One region of the Psychromicrobium ferritrahens genome, then DNA from elsewhere that is predicted to be linked to it. Evidence: riboswitches for the same ligand, from Rfam matches in the RefSeq annotation. Region 1 holds a riboswitch; each other region holds the start of a gene.
The links. Region 1 has a riboswitch for S-adenosylmethionine ahead of ABDK06_RS06670 (DUF1737 domain-containing protein). Riboswitches for the same ligand answer to the same signal wherever they lie in the genome.
Positions count from the first base shown of each region.

Region 1 (4,741 bases):
TCGGTGCGGCACTCACCGTGGTGCCGCCGCTGCTCACCCAGCGCGCTTTCGATGACGGGCTGTTCCCGCGCTCGGGTAAACCCGATCTGGCAGCACTGACCTTGATCGTCGGTGTGATGATCCTGGTCTATATCGGTTCGGCCCTGCTCAGTGTCTGGCAGACCTATCTGACCGCTTCAGTGGGCAACCGGGTGATGGGAGCCCTGCGGGTCAAGCTTTTCGGTCACCTGCAAGCGATGGATCTGAGCTTCTTCACCCGGACCAAGACCGGGGTGATCCAGTCCAGGCTGCAGAACGACGTCGGAGGCGTCGCCAGTGTGCTCACCAATACTGTCTCCGCGGTGCTCGGCAATACCGTGACCGTAATCGCCGCCTTTGTCGCGATGCTGCTGCTGAACTGGCAGCTGACAGTGGTCGCCGTCGTGCTGATGCCGATTCTGGTGATCGCGCAACGCAAAGTGGGCAAGATCCGGGCCAAAATCGCCACCCAGACCCAGGAATCGCTCTCCGAGATGTCCGCGATCACCCAGGAGACCCTGAGCGTCTCAGGCATCCTGCTGGCCAAGAGCTTCAATATGCAGAAGGCCGAGATCGATCGTTACTCGGCAGAAAACCGCAATCAGATCGGGCTGCAAGTCCGCCAGGCGATGAGCGGACAGTGGTTCTTCGCCATCGTGACTATTTTCCTCTCCTCGATTCCGGCAATCGTCTACCTCGTCGCCGGTCTGCTGGTGGACAACGGCTTCCAAGCGATTACCGCGGGTACTATCGTGGCCTTCACCACGGTCCAGGCGCGTCTGCTCTTCCCGCTCACCAGCTTGATGCGGGTTGCCCTCGACCTCCAGACTTCGGGCGCCCTCTTCGCCCGGATCTTCGAATACCTGGACCTCAAACCCGCCATCGCCGACAGCCCGGGGGCAGCCCCGCTAAGCGATCTGCGGCAACTGGGCAGGATCAGATTCCAAGAGGTCAGCTTCGCCTACCCGGATGCTCAACCCGGGGAGCGTCCGACCTTGGATAAGGTCTCCTTCACTATTGAACCCGGGCAGTTCGCCGCCTTCGTGGGCTCTTCTGGCGCGGGTAAAACCACCATTTCCTATCTGATTCCCCGGCTCTACGAAGCCACTTCCGGTCGTATTGAGTTCAGCGGTATAGAGGTGCGCGAACTGCTTCAGGATTCCCTGGTGGCGCATATCGGCATTGTCAGTCAGGAAACTTATCTGTTCCACGCCAGCATCGCCGATAATCTGCGCTACGCCAAGCCCGGAGCGACTCAGGACGAACTCGACCGGGCCACCCAGCAGGCCAATATCTACTCGACCATCATGAGCTTCCCTGAGGGCTTCAACACCTTGGTCGGCGAACGCGGTTATCGGCTTTCAGGCGGCGAGAAGCAACGAATCGCGATCGCCCGAGTGCTGCTGAAAGACCCCGCCGTGCTGGTTCTGGACGAGGCCACCAGCGCATTGGATTCGATCTCAGAACGAGTGGTGCAATCCGCGCTGGAGACCGCCTCACAGGGCCGCACCACGGTGGCCATTGCGCATCGACTGTCAACGGTGGTCGGTGCGGATGTGATCTTCGTGGTGGAACAGGGCCGAATCGCCGAACAGGGTACTCATAGAGAACTGCTCGCACTGAACGGCCGCTATGCCGCACTTTATGCTGAGCAAGCCAGACAGGCCTGAGCTCAAGACCCTGGCTCTGCTAGCCGACGAGGTCGAGCTGGTACTGCGCAATAAAGACATCATTTTGCCCGTCAACGCCACGCCATGTGTTAGCTTTGCGATGAGTAACGAGCGCCAGCACGCACTTTGGCCGAGGCCGGGTGCACTGCCCTGACTTGCTGGCCGGCAACCCTCGATTCCGGTGGGGTGCCTCAGGTGAATACTCGGCAACGTGAACGGGTTGCAAGCGTGGAGTTGCTGCGGCTTGCGCCTCAGGCAAAAGGAGAACAAATGGCTGACGCCCCCTTGACCTACCGGCTTCTGACCGGCCCCGATGATCATAGTTTCTGTCAGCGGGTCAGTGATGCGATCGCCGAAGGCTACCTGCTCTACGGCAGCCCCTCAGTGACGTCCAACGGCGGCCAGGTGATCGCCGCCCAGGCCGTGGTGCTCCCCGGTTTTAACTCCGCGACTGATGGGGAGGCGGCACAATGAGTTACGCCGGTGATCTGACCCCTGAGGAAGCCTGGCAGAAAGTTTCCGACGGCGCCGTCTTGGTGGATGTGCGGACCGAAGCGGAGTGGCAATTGATCGGCGTCCCAGACACCGCTTCACTCTCCGTCGAACCCCGTTTCGTGCAGTGGAACCTCGCCGGAGGGGTGTGGAATCAGGCCTTCTTGGATGAGCTCAAGGCCGCCGTGCCGGCCGATGCGGACATCGTTTTTCTCTGCCGTTCTGGCGCTCGCTCGGTGTCCGCCGCTGAAGCGGCCACCGAGGCCGGGTTCACCTCTTTCAATGTGCTGGAAGGCTTCGAAGGCGTCCCGGATGCCTATGGCGATCGCACCGTGAACGGCTGGAAGAACCGCAAACTGCCCTGGAAGAAGGGCTCATGAGCTTCAATCCGCTGGCCGGCGGCTGGTCCTCCGATACCCAGGCGGTCCGGGGCGGCCTGGACCGCACCGGCTTTCAGGAGACCTCCGAGGCGATATTCCTGAACTCCGGTTTCGTCTACGAATCCGCCGAAGCCGCGGAAAGGGCTTTCACGGGAGAGGACGAGAGATTCGTCTACTCCCGCTACGGCAATCCGACGGTGGCCACCTTTCAGGAACGGCTACGGCTCTTGGAAGGAACCGAGGCCTGCTTCGCTACCGCCTCTGGAATGGCCGCGGTCTTTGTGGCACTCGGTGCGCTGCTGGCTCAGGGGGACCGAGTGGTGGCTTCCCGTTCGCTCTTCGGATCGTGCTTTGTGATCTTGAACGAGATTCTGCCGCGCTGGGGAGTCGAGACGGTTTTTGTGGATGGCCCCGATCTGGAGCAGTGGCGGGAAGCTCTTTCGGTGCCGGCCACCGCTGTCTTTTTCGAATCACCGTCGAACCCCATGCAGGAGATCGTTGACATCCGCGCGGTCTGCGAACTAGCGCATGCCGCCGGAGCCCAGGTGGTGGTCGATAATGTCTTCGCCACGCCTTTGCTTCAGCGCTGCACGGAGCTCGGCGCCGACGTCGTCGTCTATTCGGGTACCAAGCACATCGACGGCCAGGGGCGGGTGCTCGGCGGCGCGATCCTGGGCAGCCGGGAATTCATCGACGGCCCGGTCAAGCAATTGATGCGGCACACTGGCCCTGCACTGTCCTCGTTCAACGCCTGGGTACTCACCAAGGGGCTGGAGACCTTGTCACTGCGGGTCAAGCACTCCTCGGCCTCGGCACTGGCCCTAGCTGAGTTTTTGGAGCAGCAGCAAGCCGTGGAATGGGTCAAGTACCCATTGCTGGCCTCGCACCCGCAGCACGAACTGGCTGCCTCGCAGATGAGCGCGGGCGGCACCGTACTCACCTTCGCGCTGAAAGGCGGGAAGCCCGAAGCTTTTGCCCTGCTGAATGCCCTGCGGGTGATCGATATCTCCAATAACCTCGGTGATTCGAAATCCCTCATCACACACCCCGCGACCACAACGCACCGCGCGATGGGCCCGGAAGGCCGGGCAGCCATCGGACTGAGCGACGGCGTGGTGCGGCTCTCGGTGGGGCTGGAGGATCTAGACGATCTGCAGCGGGATCTGGAACTGGCCCTCGGGCAGCTCTAGAGGCAATCGCCTCAGCACCACTTTTAGCTCATAAAGTGATGCTGAAGCGAACCGGTGGATCAGTCCTGGAAGTACTCGATCTCAGCGCCCAGGGTGTTGAGCCGCTCAGCGAGATCCTCGTAACCGCGTTCGATCACGTAGATATTGCGCAGCTCCGAAGTCCCCCGAGCGGCCAGCATGGCCAGCAGAATGCAGGCGGCCGGGCGCAGCGCGGGCGGGCAGCCCACTTCGGCTGCGCGCCAGCGGGTGGGGCCTTCGACGTCGATCCGGTGCGGGTCGAGCAGCCTCACCCTGGCGCCCAAGCGGTTCAGTTCGGTCAAGTAGATCGCGCGGTTCTCGTAGACCCAATCGTGGATCAGCGTGCTGCCCTCGGCGCAGGAGGCGATCACCGCGAAGAAGGGCAGATTGTCGATGTTCAGCCCGGGGAAGGGCATCGGGTGGATCTTGTCCGGCGCGGCCTTGAGCTGGGAGGGCAAGGTGGTGATGTCCACCAGGCGGGTGTGGCCGTTGCGCGCCACATACTCCTCGGAAGCTCGGTACTGGAAGCCCATCTGCTCCAGCACGGAGAGCTCGATCTCCATAAACTCGATCGGCACCCGGCGGATCGTCACCTCGGAACCGGTGACGATACCCGCGGTGATCAGGCTCATCGCCTCGATCGGGTCCTCCGAGGGAGCGTATTCGATATCTGTGTCGATCCTGGCCTTGCCCCGGATGGTCAGCGTGGTGGAGCCAATGCCCTCCACCTCGACACCGAGCCCCTGTAGATAGAAGCAAAGATCCTGCACCATGTAGTTCGGGCTGGCATTGCGGATCACCGTGGCACCTTCGCGGTGCGCCGCAGCCATAATCGCGTTCTCGGTCACGGTGTCCCCGCGCTCGGTCAGCACAAAGGTCCGGTCTTCCAGGTCAGCGGCGGGGGCCTGGACGGCGTAAAAACCGTTATGTGCCTCAACGGAAAGGCCGAACTGCCGGAGCGCCTGCATATGCG
Region 1 covers NZ_JBDLLW010000001.1:1,435,299-1,440,039, forward strand. Annotated here, with positions in the region: gene ABDK06_RS06665 (ABC transporter ATP-binding protein) at 1-1,688, shown strand, start outside; SAM riboswitch class IV at 1,792-1,923, shown strand; gene ABDK06_RS06670 (DUF1737 domain-containing protein) at 1,959-2,162, shown strand; gene ABDK06_RS06675 (rhodanese-like domain-containing protein) at 2,159-2,560, shown strand; gene ABDK06_RS06680 (O-succinylhomoserine sulfhydrylase) at 2,557-3,750, shown strand; gene ABDK06_RS06685 (UDP-N-acetylglucosamine 1-carboxyvinyltransferase) at 3,810-4,741, opposite strand, start outside.

Region 2 (4,741 bases), on a different contig from region 1:
ACTGAGCTTTTCGGCGGTCTGGCGGCGGGCTATGAATCGACCCTTGACGGCAGGATCTATCAGTGGACGCTGAGCACGCCGCGTAACCTTGACGGCACCCTTGCCACCGCGATGCACGATCACTCGATAGGGGACGCCCTGGATGATCTTTTCGATTCCGAGCTAGCCGGACGAAAGGTCGTCGGGGTGATGGGCGGGCACGCCGCCAGCCGCGGCAGTGAGGCCTACCGAGAATCCGCGGAACTGGGCAGCGGCCTGGGCCGGCGTGGCTTCGTGGTGGCCACCGGAGGAGGTCCGGGAGCCATGGAAGCGGCGAATTTAGGTGCCTGGCTGAGTGGCCGACCTACGGCAGCTCTGGACTGGGCGATGGCTCAGCTTTCGGAGGTCCCGGATTTCAGGCCTTCGGTCGATCGCTGGGTTGCGGCAGCTCAAGCCGTTATGGCGCGTTTCCCGGACGGTCAGCTCAATCTCGGCATCCCTACCTGGTTCTATGGTCATGAACCGCCCAATATCTTTGCCAGCCGGATAGCGAAATACTTCGCCAATGCGGTGCGGGAGGCGGTTTTGCTAGAGCGCTGCAATGGCGGGATCGTTTTCCTGCCGGGAGCCGCCGGGACCGTCCAGGAAATCTTCCAGGATGCTTGCGAGAATTATTATGCCGCGGAATCAGCCGCCGTCCCGATGGTGCTGCTGGGCCGGGAGTACTGGACTGCACAGCTTCCGGTCTGGCAGTTGCTGACGAAGCTGGCCCAGGGCCGAGAGATGGCTCAACGGATTCAGCTGGTTGACTCAGTGGCGGAAGCCCTAGCGTCTCTGGGCTGAGGTTTCCGGGCCACTGGAAGCTATCCGGTGGTGGTGCCGAACAGCAGGCCGAGCAGGTAGGTGACCAACGCCGCGCCGAAGCCGATCAGCAGCTGCCGGATTCCCCGGGAGAGTGGCGGGGCTCCGGAAAGCAAGCCCACCACCGCTCCTGTGGCCAGCAGCGCTAAGCCGACCAGCACTGAGGCTACCGCTATGGCCGTGAAACCGCTGAGCCCGAGGAGGTAGGGCAGCACCGGAATGACGGCGCCGGAGGCGAAGAAACAGAAGCTGGAGACGGCGGCACCCAGCGCGGTTCCAATGGTCTCGTGCTCATCACTCTCAGGTTTCCCCGCCACCTCTGCTTGCAGGGAGAAGCTGGGGTTGCAGTCGCAGGCAAACCGTCCCATCCGTTCGGCCGCGCGATGCTCGGCGTCCTCCGGACTCATCCCGCGGGCCCGGTAGACCAGAACCAGCTCATTGGCATTGATATCCAGAGCTTTGGCGGCGGACAGCGTGATCTGGGTCGGCTTCGAGGCGTCCAGCAATTCGCGCTGTGAACGTACCGAGACGTACTCACCCGCACCCATCGACAGTGCTCCGGCGAGCAGACCCGCAATGCCGGCCAGTAACACCAGATGCGGGGCCAGCCCGGCCCCGGCCATACCCATCACCAGGGAGAGATTGCTGACCAGCCCATCGTTCGCACCGAACACGGCGGCTCGGAAGGTTCCGGAGAGCCGATTACGGCCACGGGTTGCCAGTCCGCGCACCACCTCTTCGTGGATCGCTTCGTCGGCAGCCATCGCCGGGGTGGCGTCCACATCGGTCGAGTAACTGGAACGGGACTCAGCCCGTTGAGCCAGAGCCAGGACGAAGACCGAGCCAAAGTGCTTGGCCAGAAAGCCCAGCAGACGGTTATTGAACGAGGCCTTGCGGGGCGCTGAGGCGTGTTCGCCGAGCAGGGTCAGCCAGTGCTGCTCATGCCGCTTTTCGGCTTCGGCCAGGGCGAGCAGAATATCGCGCTCCTCGCCCTCGCGTTTCGTCGCCAGGGCGCGATAGACGGCGGCCTCGGCGCGCTCATCGGCGAGGTGGGTGCGCCACCGCTTGATCTGCGCTTTACTGGCCTGCTGTACGCCCGGAGAGTAACTTGCCACAGCCCCACTTTAGCCCGAATTCTCGCGGTTTTTCGGCTGGCTATCCTCGGCAAAAAGCTTCGGCGCACCGTAAAATCTTTCGGCTGCGCGCAGATATTTTCACCGCCCGTAGACTTGCGATCGCCCACTGCAACTCACAGTGGGCGATCGCAGAATCAATGAGCTAGCCGAAGAACCAGGGAGTCAAACGATGCCAGGGCCGATTCCGAGGGGCTTGGCTCCGGTGAGTTCGGCAGCAGCCGAAAAACTCGCGGCTCGCCCTGCCGGCACCCGGTTTTCGCCACCGTAACCGTCAATTCCAAGGTCTTCGCATTCCATTGGCAGCGTTGCACCGAATTTGCCATCGCGGTTATTAATTCTCTTGCTTCGCCGCTCCAAAAACTTCGCCAACACCCACTTTCGATCAGCGAAACTGTTCCCAGTACGGCGTCAACCGCGGGAAGGACAAAACGTATTCCGGACACCTAAAGCGCCTCCAGCCGAGTGCTCTTACCCCTCGGGTTTGTCTCGCGGCCCGATGGGTCGCTTCGTCATCCGAGCCACCCTTGCACATGGGGTTGGCGTGTGGTCAGTCCGAGCTTTGCCTACTGAAAGGCAACCACAACTCATGAAGCTTTTTCTAATGTAACTCTGCCCTGGAGCGCACGCAATTCTACCGGGCGTTTGGCGGAAATCCTTATATTTTTCTTATCTTGGAGCCGTTGAGTCTGAGCTGCCAAGCGGTCCGTACTTCAGCTGACGTTTCTTTGGTCGCTAAAGACACCGCTAGATAGACCAGCAACGAAGATCCGAGACCCCAGTAGATGGGCTCGTTAGCATAAATACCATCCTCGCTGGCTATCGCTCCGCTCGCATAGAGGGTGAGCAGCAGCAAGGTGACTACGGTGCCGACAGCCATCGAGGCCGCTGCTCCCAGTCCGGTGCCGCGCTTCCAGAACAGACCGCCCAGAATGGCGACCAGCAGGCCACCGACCAGGATGTCGTAGGCGATGGTGAGTGCCGCCACCACGTCGGGGGTTACGATGGCAATCAGAATGGCCGCTACGCCTAGCCCGAGAACCCAAAGCCGGTTGGCCCGCACATCGTGCTCCGGATTATCGGTATCTGAGGTGTCGATTTTTCTGCCGAACCAGCTGGCCACGAAGGGCAGCACATCGGCGCGAGCCACCGTTGCCGCAGCGATCAGTGCGCCCGAGGCGGTCGACATCATGGCGGCGACGGCGGCGGCCAGCACCAGACCCCCTAAACCGATGGGCAGTAAATGGGCGGCCACCTCGGCATACACGGCGTCCTGACCCGCGGTTTTCACATCGATCTCCGGCAGGGCCACCCGAGCGGCCATGCCGATCAGCGCGCCGGCCACCCCGTAAAGAATGCAGTAGACTCCCGCGGTGGCTCCGCCCCAGCGTGCCACTGCGGGAGTCTTGGCGGTGAAGACGCGTTGCCAGATGTCTTGGCCGATCAGCAGACCTAGGGTGTAGACGACGAAATAGGTCACGATGGTCTGTACCCCGATGCCGTCGAGCTGGAAGAAGCTCTGCCCGACGCGATCCCGGATCGCATCGAAACCGCCTTGCGCTTGGGCAGCGGCGAGCGCAAAGGGCAGCATCAGCGCGAAGACGCCTATCGTCTTGATCACGAATTGAGCCATATCGGCGAGCGTAATGGACCACATGCCCCCGATGGTGGAGTAAATCAGCACGATGGCGCCGCCTATCGCAATCGCCAGCCAGCGTTCCCAGCCAAAGAGCACCACGAAGATCGTGGCGTAAGCACTCGTTGAGGTGGCACAGAGCATCACCGTATAGGCCAGCATCACGATCGAGGAGGTCTGAGTCGCCCGATGCCCGTAACGCAGGCTGAGCATCTGCGAGACGGTGTAGATCTTGAGCTTCTGGATAGTCCCGGCGAAAGCCAAGCTGAGCAGCAGCACGCCCGCGCCAATCGCGACCACGAGCCAGAGCCCGGAGAGGCCCTTGCTGTAGCCGAGTCCCACGCCGCCCACGGTTGAGGCACCGCCCAGCACGACGGCGGCCATGGTTCCGGTGTAGAGGAATGGTCCCAGCCGGCGCCCGGCCACCAGGAAATCCGCATTGTTCTTAGTGCGGCTCTTACCCCAGAAACCGAAGAGCAACATGGCGAGCAGATAAACGATGACGATGATGATGTTGACAGTCACGATGCTCCCTAAAATTGCCCTATGAGCAACAGATGTTGTTTGTTAGGCTAAGAGGTGAGGTAGCTAACAGTCAAGGGTCGTCTGAGTTATGCACGGGATCCGGCCCCGCTCAGGAAAGGTTGTCTGGTGAAAGCACTCCCGGTTGAACCCAGCATGGCACCGGTGGCCATCGGCTCACGGATCCGGGCCGCTCGTCAGGCACAGCGGCTGACCATCGATCAGGTGGCTGAAGCCACGGGGCTCACCAAAGGATTCCTCAGTCGGGTGGAGCGGGATCTGACCTCACCCAGTGTCGCCTCCCTCGTCACCTTGTGCCAGGTGCTGTCGATCTCAATCGGAGAGTTGTTCGCGGTGCCAGAGACGCATCTGGTGCGCAGGGCGGAAGCACCCAAGATCTCGCTCGGCGGTGAAGGCATCATCGAGCGTCTGCTGACCGCCAGATCGGAACGCCGAGTGCAGATCCTCAGTGCGCAAATTGCCCCGCACGGTCGCGGCGAAAGCGAGTTGTACGCGGTGGACTGCGAGGTCGATGTGCTGCATATCGTCAAGGGCCAGTTGACCCTGATCATGACCAATGAGCGCTATCAGCTCACTGCGGGGGACACGC
Region 2 covers NZ_JBDLLW010000003.1:250,656-255,396, reverse strand. Annotated here, with positions in the region: gene ABDK06_RS13205 (LOG family protein) at 1-822, shown strand, start outside; gene ABDK06_RS13200 (VIT1/CCC1 transporter family protein) at 843-1,955, opposite strand; SAM riboswitch class IV at 2,436-2,568, opposite strand; gene ABDK06_RS13195 (sodium:solute symporter family protein) at 2,632-4,092, opposite strand; gene ABDK06_RS13190 (cupin domain-containing protein) at 4,261-4,741, shown strand, end outside.
Region 2: it holds a riboswitch for S-adenosylmethionine, as region 1 does, so the genes downstream of both, ABDK06_RS13200 (VIT1/CCC1 transporter family protein) here and ABDK06_RS06670 (DUF1737 domain-containing protein) in region 1, are expected to answer to the same signal.

Region 3 (4,741 bases), 690 kb from region 1:
GGGTGACCCCGACGCCGATGCTGATCGCCACCGCACTGACCACTCCGAACCACATAGCGCCCAGGCTCTTGCCATTGCGCTTCAAAAAGGCTGCGATGATGCCGACGATGAGTGCGGCTTCCAGACCTTCACGTAGGCCGATGACGAGGGTGGCGAGCAAGGACGGACTCCAGGGACAAGAGCAATGGGGGTATGTAGAACCAAGGTAAGGCTACCCTCAAAACTTGAGAACCGACTAATTAAGTCAGACGAATATTAGCTATTGCACAGCGCTTCTGGGGGCGTCCAGCACCGTCTGGCTCGGCGTCACGTGCTTCCACTGCTTGAAGCCGGGGCTGAGTTGATAATGACCGCTCTCTCCCCGTAGCAGGGTGCGCAACTCGGCGTTCTCTGGATTGTTGAGCGATTCGAAGTACTCCACCGACCAGTGGAACCAGCGCATGCAGAACAAACGCATGGTGAGTCCGTGGGTGATCAGCAAGGTGTTGGGTGCGTAATCCGGGCGGCTCCAGTGCCGGTAGAGGGTCTCCAAGAAGGAAGAGATCCGGTCGAAGACATCCGAACCTGACTCGCCGTCCCTGAACCGGTAGAAGAAGTGACCGTAGGCGTTCCGCAGTTCCTTTTGCTCCGCGATATCGGCCGGGTCCTGGAAATTGGCCCAGTCCTGTTCGCGCAGTCGGGGCTCCTCGAAGATCCGGTCAACGCTGTCTCCTAGACCCAGCGCTTCCAGGGTCTGATAAGCCCGGAGGTAGGGGGAGACGTAGACACACACCTTTTCACCGGCCAACTGCGCACGGATCTCCTCACCGGCCGCTCTGGCCTGTTCGAGCCCGAGTTCAGTGAGCGGAATCCGGTAATCCGGAATCCTGTCGTAGATGGTCTGATCCAGATTGGCCTCCGACTGTCCGTGTCGCAACATGATGATCTGACGAGGCGCACTCATGGTCTTGAGTGTAATGGCTGTTTAATGTCAGTCATGGGAAGAGTTGCTGGACTGGCACGCCGTTGGCGAGCAGAGATCTTGATCGTGCTGGGGCTCTCCCTGGGGCAATCTGCTGTTTACGCCGTCGTCAATCTGATCGAGAATCTGACCCGCGCGCCGATCTCGCAAGCTACCGCGCAATTGAATACGCCCAAGATCAACCGCGAGTACTTCGATCTGACCTATCAATTGCTTGATAACTTCTTCGCCCTGGTACCGGTGGCCCTAGCGCTCTACCTGCTGTGGAAACCCGCCCGCAGCGGATTCCAGGCCATCGGATTCACCATCAGCCGCCCGTGGCGCGACCTGCTCTGGCGCGACTTATTAGGGGGAATCGGCCTGATGCTGCTGATCGGGCTGCCTTCGCTGGGTCTTTATGCGCTGGGACGCAGCCTCGGGGTGACCGCCCAGATCGTGACCAGCTCACTTCATGATTACTGGTGGACCATTCCGGTGCTGATCATCTCCGCGCTGCGCAATGCCGTGCTCGAAGAAGTGATCGTCGTGGGGTTTCTGATGACCAGGCTGAAGCAACTCGGCTGGCAGCCCTGGTGGACGATTGTGGCCAGCGCTCTTTTGCGTGGCAGCTACCACCTCTACCAGGGCTTTGGGCCGTTCGCCGGCAACTTCGTGATGGGGTTGATCTTCGGCTGGCTCTACACCAAGACCAAACGGGTGATGCCGCTCGTGGTGGCGCATTCGCTGCTGGACATCGCGGCCTTCAGCTTCGGCCCGCAATTGGGTTTCGGCCAAGGCTCGTGAGCTGCCCTTTCCCTCGCAAGCCCGGGCGGGGAACCCTGCTCGCTCGCTGACGGCACTCCGTCGCCCTCAGCATCAGAGCGTTGAATATTGGCTGAGGTTCAGACCGTGACTTCGCCGTGGGCGGTTTCAAAGGTGACGCTCATGATGCCCGGAGTGCCCTTAGGGGCGACCCACTCAACCGCGACATCCTGCAGTGGCTTATCCACGCACTCTCCCAGCCACTCAGTCACTCGTTCGGCAGAGCCCGCGATGGTGAGCTTGGCGAGTTTGACGTCGCTCGGCTTGGCCAGTGAAGGGTGCAGTGCGGGATCGCCTTCCCATTTGAGCAAATAAGGTACCTGGGGGTCGGCGATCAGACCTTTAATGCCGATCTGCTGCCAGATCAGTTCCTGGCCATCCGGAAATTTCCGGTTTCCGGGAACTGCGCTGCGTCCCAGCCGTTCTTCAAAGGGGAGCAGGTCGTCAACCTCGACGCACCAGCCCATCCAGCCGCCACCGGCAGTTGACCGGGCGCGCACGGCCTGACCGAAGGGAGCTTTGTCTGAAGCTGGGTGATCCAGTACTTCGACGATTTCGAGATAGTGATGATTGGTGAGCGGAATGATCATATTCCGCGTGCCGAAGCGGGGGTGCACCCCGCCGCGGACGGCCTTGATTCCTAGAGCGTCAGAGATCCGCTCGGTGGTGGCAGCCAGTCCATCCGGTTCACAAGCGTAAGAAACGTGGTCCATGCGCATGCCCATATCCTCGCACTTTGTGACCCGCCTCTCGACTAAGGTCTACCTAAGTTGCGCTGTGCGTTGCGCGCTTCGCGCACCATGAATCCGCTGTGAGATTTCCTCCGTAACCTCCGCGCATCGCGGGAAATGCAGCGTCACAATAGCTCCCTGACCTTGCTTAGCCTCCGGTGCGGACTGCACACTTTAAACAGGTCATGAGTGCCAGCAAAGTTCCTTGATCCCGTGTCACATCTGAGGTCGGAACGCCTGCCCCGGCTTGCTGGACGGCAACCCTCCTCCGCGGTGGGGTGCCCCGGGTGACGACCGGGCCCTGGTCAATAGATCAGGTGCAAGCGCGGGTTCCTCTGCCCGGTAACCGCCTTCATCGCGGCGACCTTGAGGACCCTTGAAACAAGGAGTCTGAGATGAGCAACGGCTGGTCATTCGAAACCCGGCAGATCCATGCGGGCCAACAACCCGATCCGAGTACCGGTGCGCGAGCACTGCCGATTTTCCAAACCACTTCCTTCGTCTTCCCCAGTGCGGAGAGCGCTGCCAAGCGCTTCGCGCTCGCAGAACTGGAACCCATCTACACCAGAATCGGCAACCCGACCCAGGACGTGGTCGAACAGCGGATCGCCAGCCTGGAAGGCGGCGTCGGGGCTCTGCTGCTCTCTTCCGGGCAGGCCGCGGAGACCTTTGCGATCCTGAACATCGCTCAGGCGGGAGACCACCTGGTGGCCAGCCCCAGCCTCTACGGCGGAACCTATAATCTGCTCGCTCACACGCTCAAGAGATTCGGCATCGAGGTCACCTTCGTAGAAGACCCAGATGATTTGGAGCAGTGGCGAGCCGCGGTGCGCCCGAACACCAAGCTCTTCTTCGGTGAAGTGGTTTCCAATCCCCGTCAGGACGTGCTCGATCTGGAGGGAATCAGTGCCGTCGCCCACGAGGCCGGAGTGCCGCTCGTCGTCGATAATACGCTTGCGACGCCGTATCTGGTGCGGCCGCTGGAATGGGGGGCGGATATCGTGGTGCATTCCGCGACCAAGTACCTCGGCGGACATGGCACCGCGATCGCCGGCGTGATCGTCGATGGCGGTCGCTTCGACTTCGCCAAGGAACCGGAGAGATTCCCGGGCTTCAACACCCCGGACGAGAGCTACAACGGCCTGGTCTACGCCCGGGATCTCGGCGTCGGTGGTGCCTTGGGCGCTAATCTGGCCTATATCCTCAAGGCCAGGGTGCAGTTGCTGCGCGATCTGGGCTCCGCGGTGGCGCCCTTCAATGCTTTCTTGATCGCGCAGGGGCTGGAAACTCTGAGTTTGCGGGTGGAACGGCATGTCTCTAATGCGCTGGAGGTGGCGAACTGGCTCACCGAGCATGACAGTGTGGAATCGGTGGCCTATGCCGGGTTACCCTCCAGCCCTTGGTACCAGCGTGGGCAGAAATACGGCCCGCGGGGGATCGGTGCCGTGGTGGCCTTCAATATCAAGGGCGGTGTGGACGCCGGGAAGCGCTTCGTGGACGCTTTGGAACTGCATTCCCATGTGGCCAATATCGGTGATGTGAGGTCGTTGGTGATTCACCCCGCCTCCACCACGCACTCTCAGCTCACCGAGGCCCAGCAGCTCAAAGCCGGAGTCACTCCGGGGCTGGTCAGGCTCTCGGTGGGACTGGAGAACATCACGGATATCCTGGCGGATCTGGAGGCTGGTTTCAGGGCGGCGAAATCCGCGCTGTGATGACGACGATCTCAGAATTATCGGAGCAGGCTTTGCTGGGTGTCGACCCCAGCCAGCTGCGCTTTCAGTCGCTGGGCGAACTGGCTCTGGAAACGGGCGAACGGTTACCGGAGACGACGCTGGCGTATGAGAGCTGGGGCAGGCTCAATGCCGGAGCTTCCAACGCCGTCCTGGTGCTGCATGCCCTGACCGGTAGTTCTCACGCCGCTCAGGGAGAGTCGGAGCAGGCCGGTTGGTGGGATGGCTTAGTGGGCCCGGGAAAGGCGATCGATACCGAGAGGTTCTTCGTCGTCTCGGTGAATATCCTAGGTGGCTGCTATGGCAGCACCGGACCTTCCTCAACCGCCCCGGACGGCAAACCGTGGGGCTCGCGCTTCCCCTTCCTGACCCTGCGAGACTCGGTGCGGGCGGAGGCCTTGCTCGCCGATGCACTCGGGATTACCCGGTGGCATGCGGTGGTCGGGGGATCGATGGGCGGTGCCCGTGCGCTGGAGTGGGCGGTGAGCTACCCGGAGCGGGTGCGCCATGCCGTG
Region 3 covers NZ_JBDLLW010000001.1:747,280-752,020, reverse strand. Annotated here, with positions in the region: gene efeU (iron uptake transporter permease EfeU) at 1-160, opposite strand, end outside; gene ABDK06_RS03530 (histidine phosphatase family protein) at 260-943, opposite strand; gene ABDK06_RS03525 (CPBP family intramembrane glutamic endopeptidase) at 977-1,744, shown strand; gene ABDK06_RS03520 (VOC family protein) at 1,843-2,487, opposite strand; SAM riboswitch class IV at 2,675-2,825, shown strand; gene ABDK06_RS03515 (bifunctional o-acetylhomoserine/o-acetylserine sulfhydrylase) at 2,889-4,208, shown strand; gene metX (homoserine O-acetyltransferase MetX) at 4,208-4,741, shown strand, end outside.
Region 3: it holds a riboswitch for S-adenosylmethionine, as region 1 does, so the genes downstream of both, ABDK06_RS03515 (bifunctional o-acetylhomoserine/o-acetylserine sulfhydrylase) here and ABDK06_RS06670 (DUF1737 domain-containing protein) in region 1, are expected to answer to the same signal.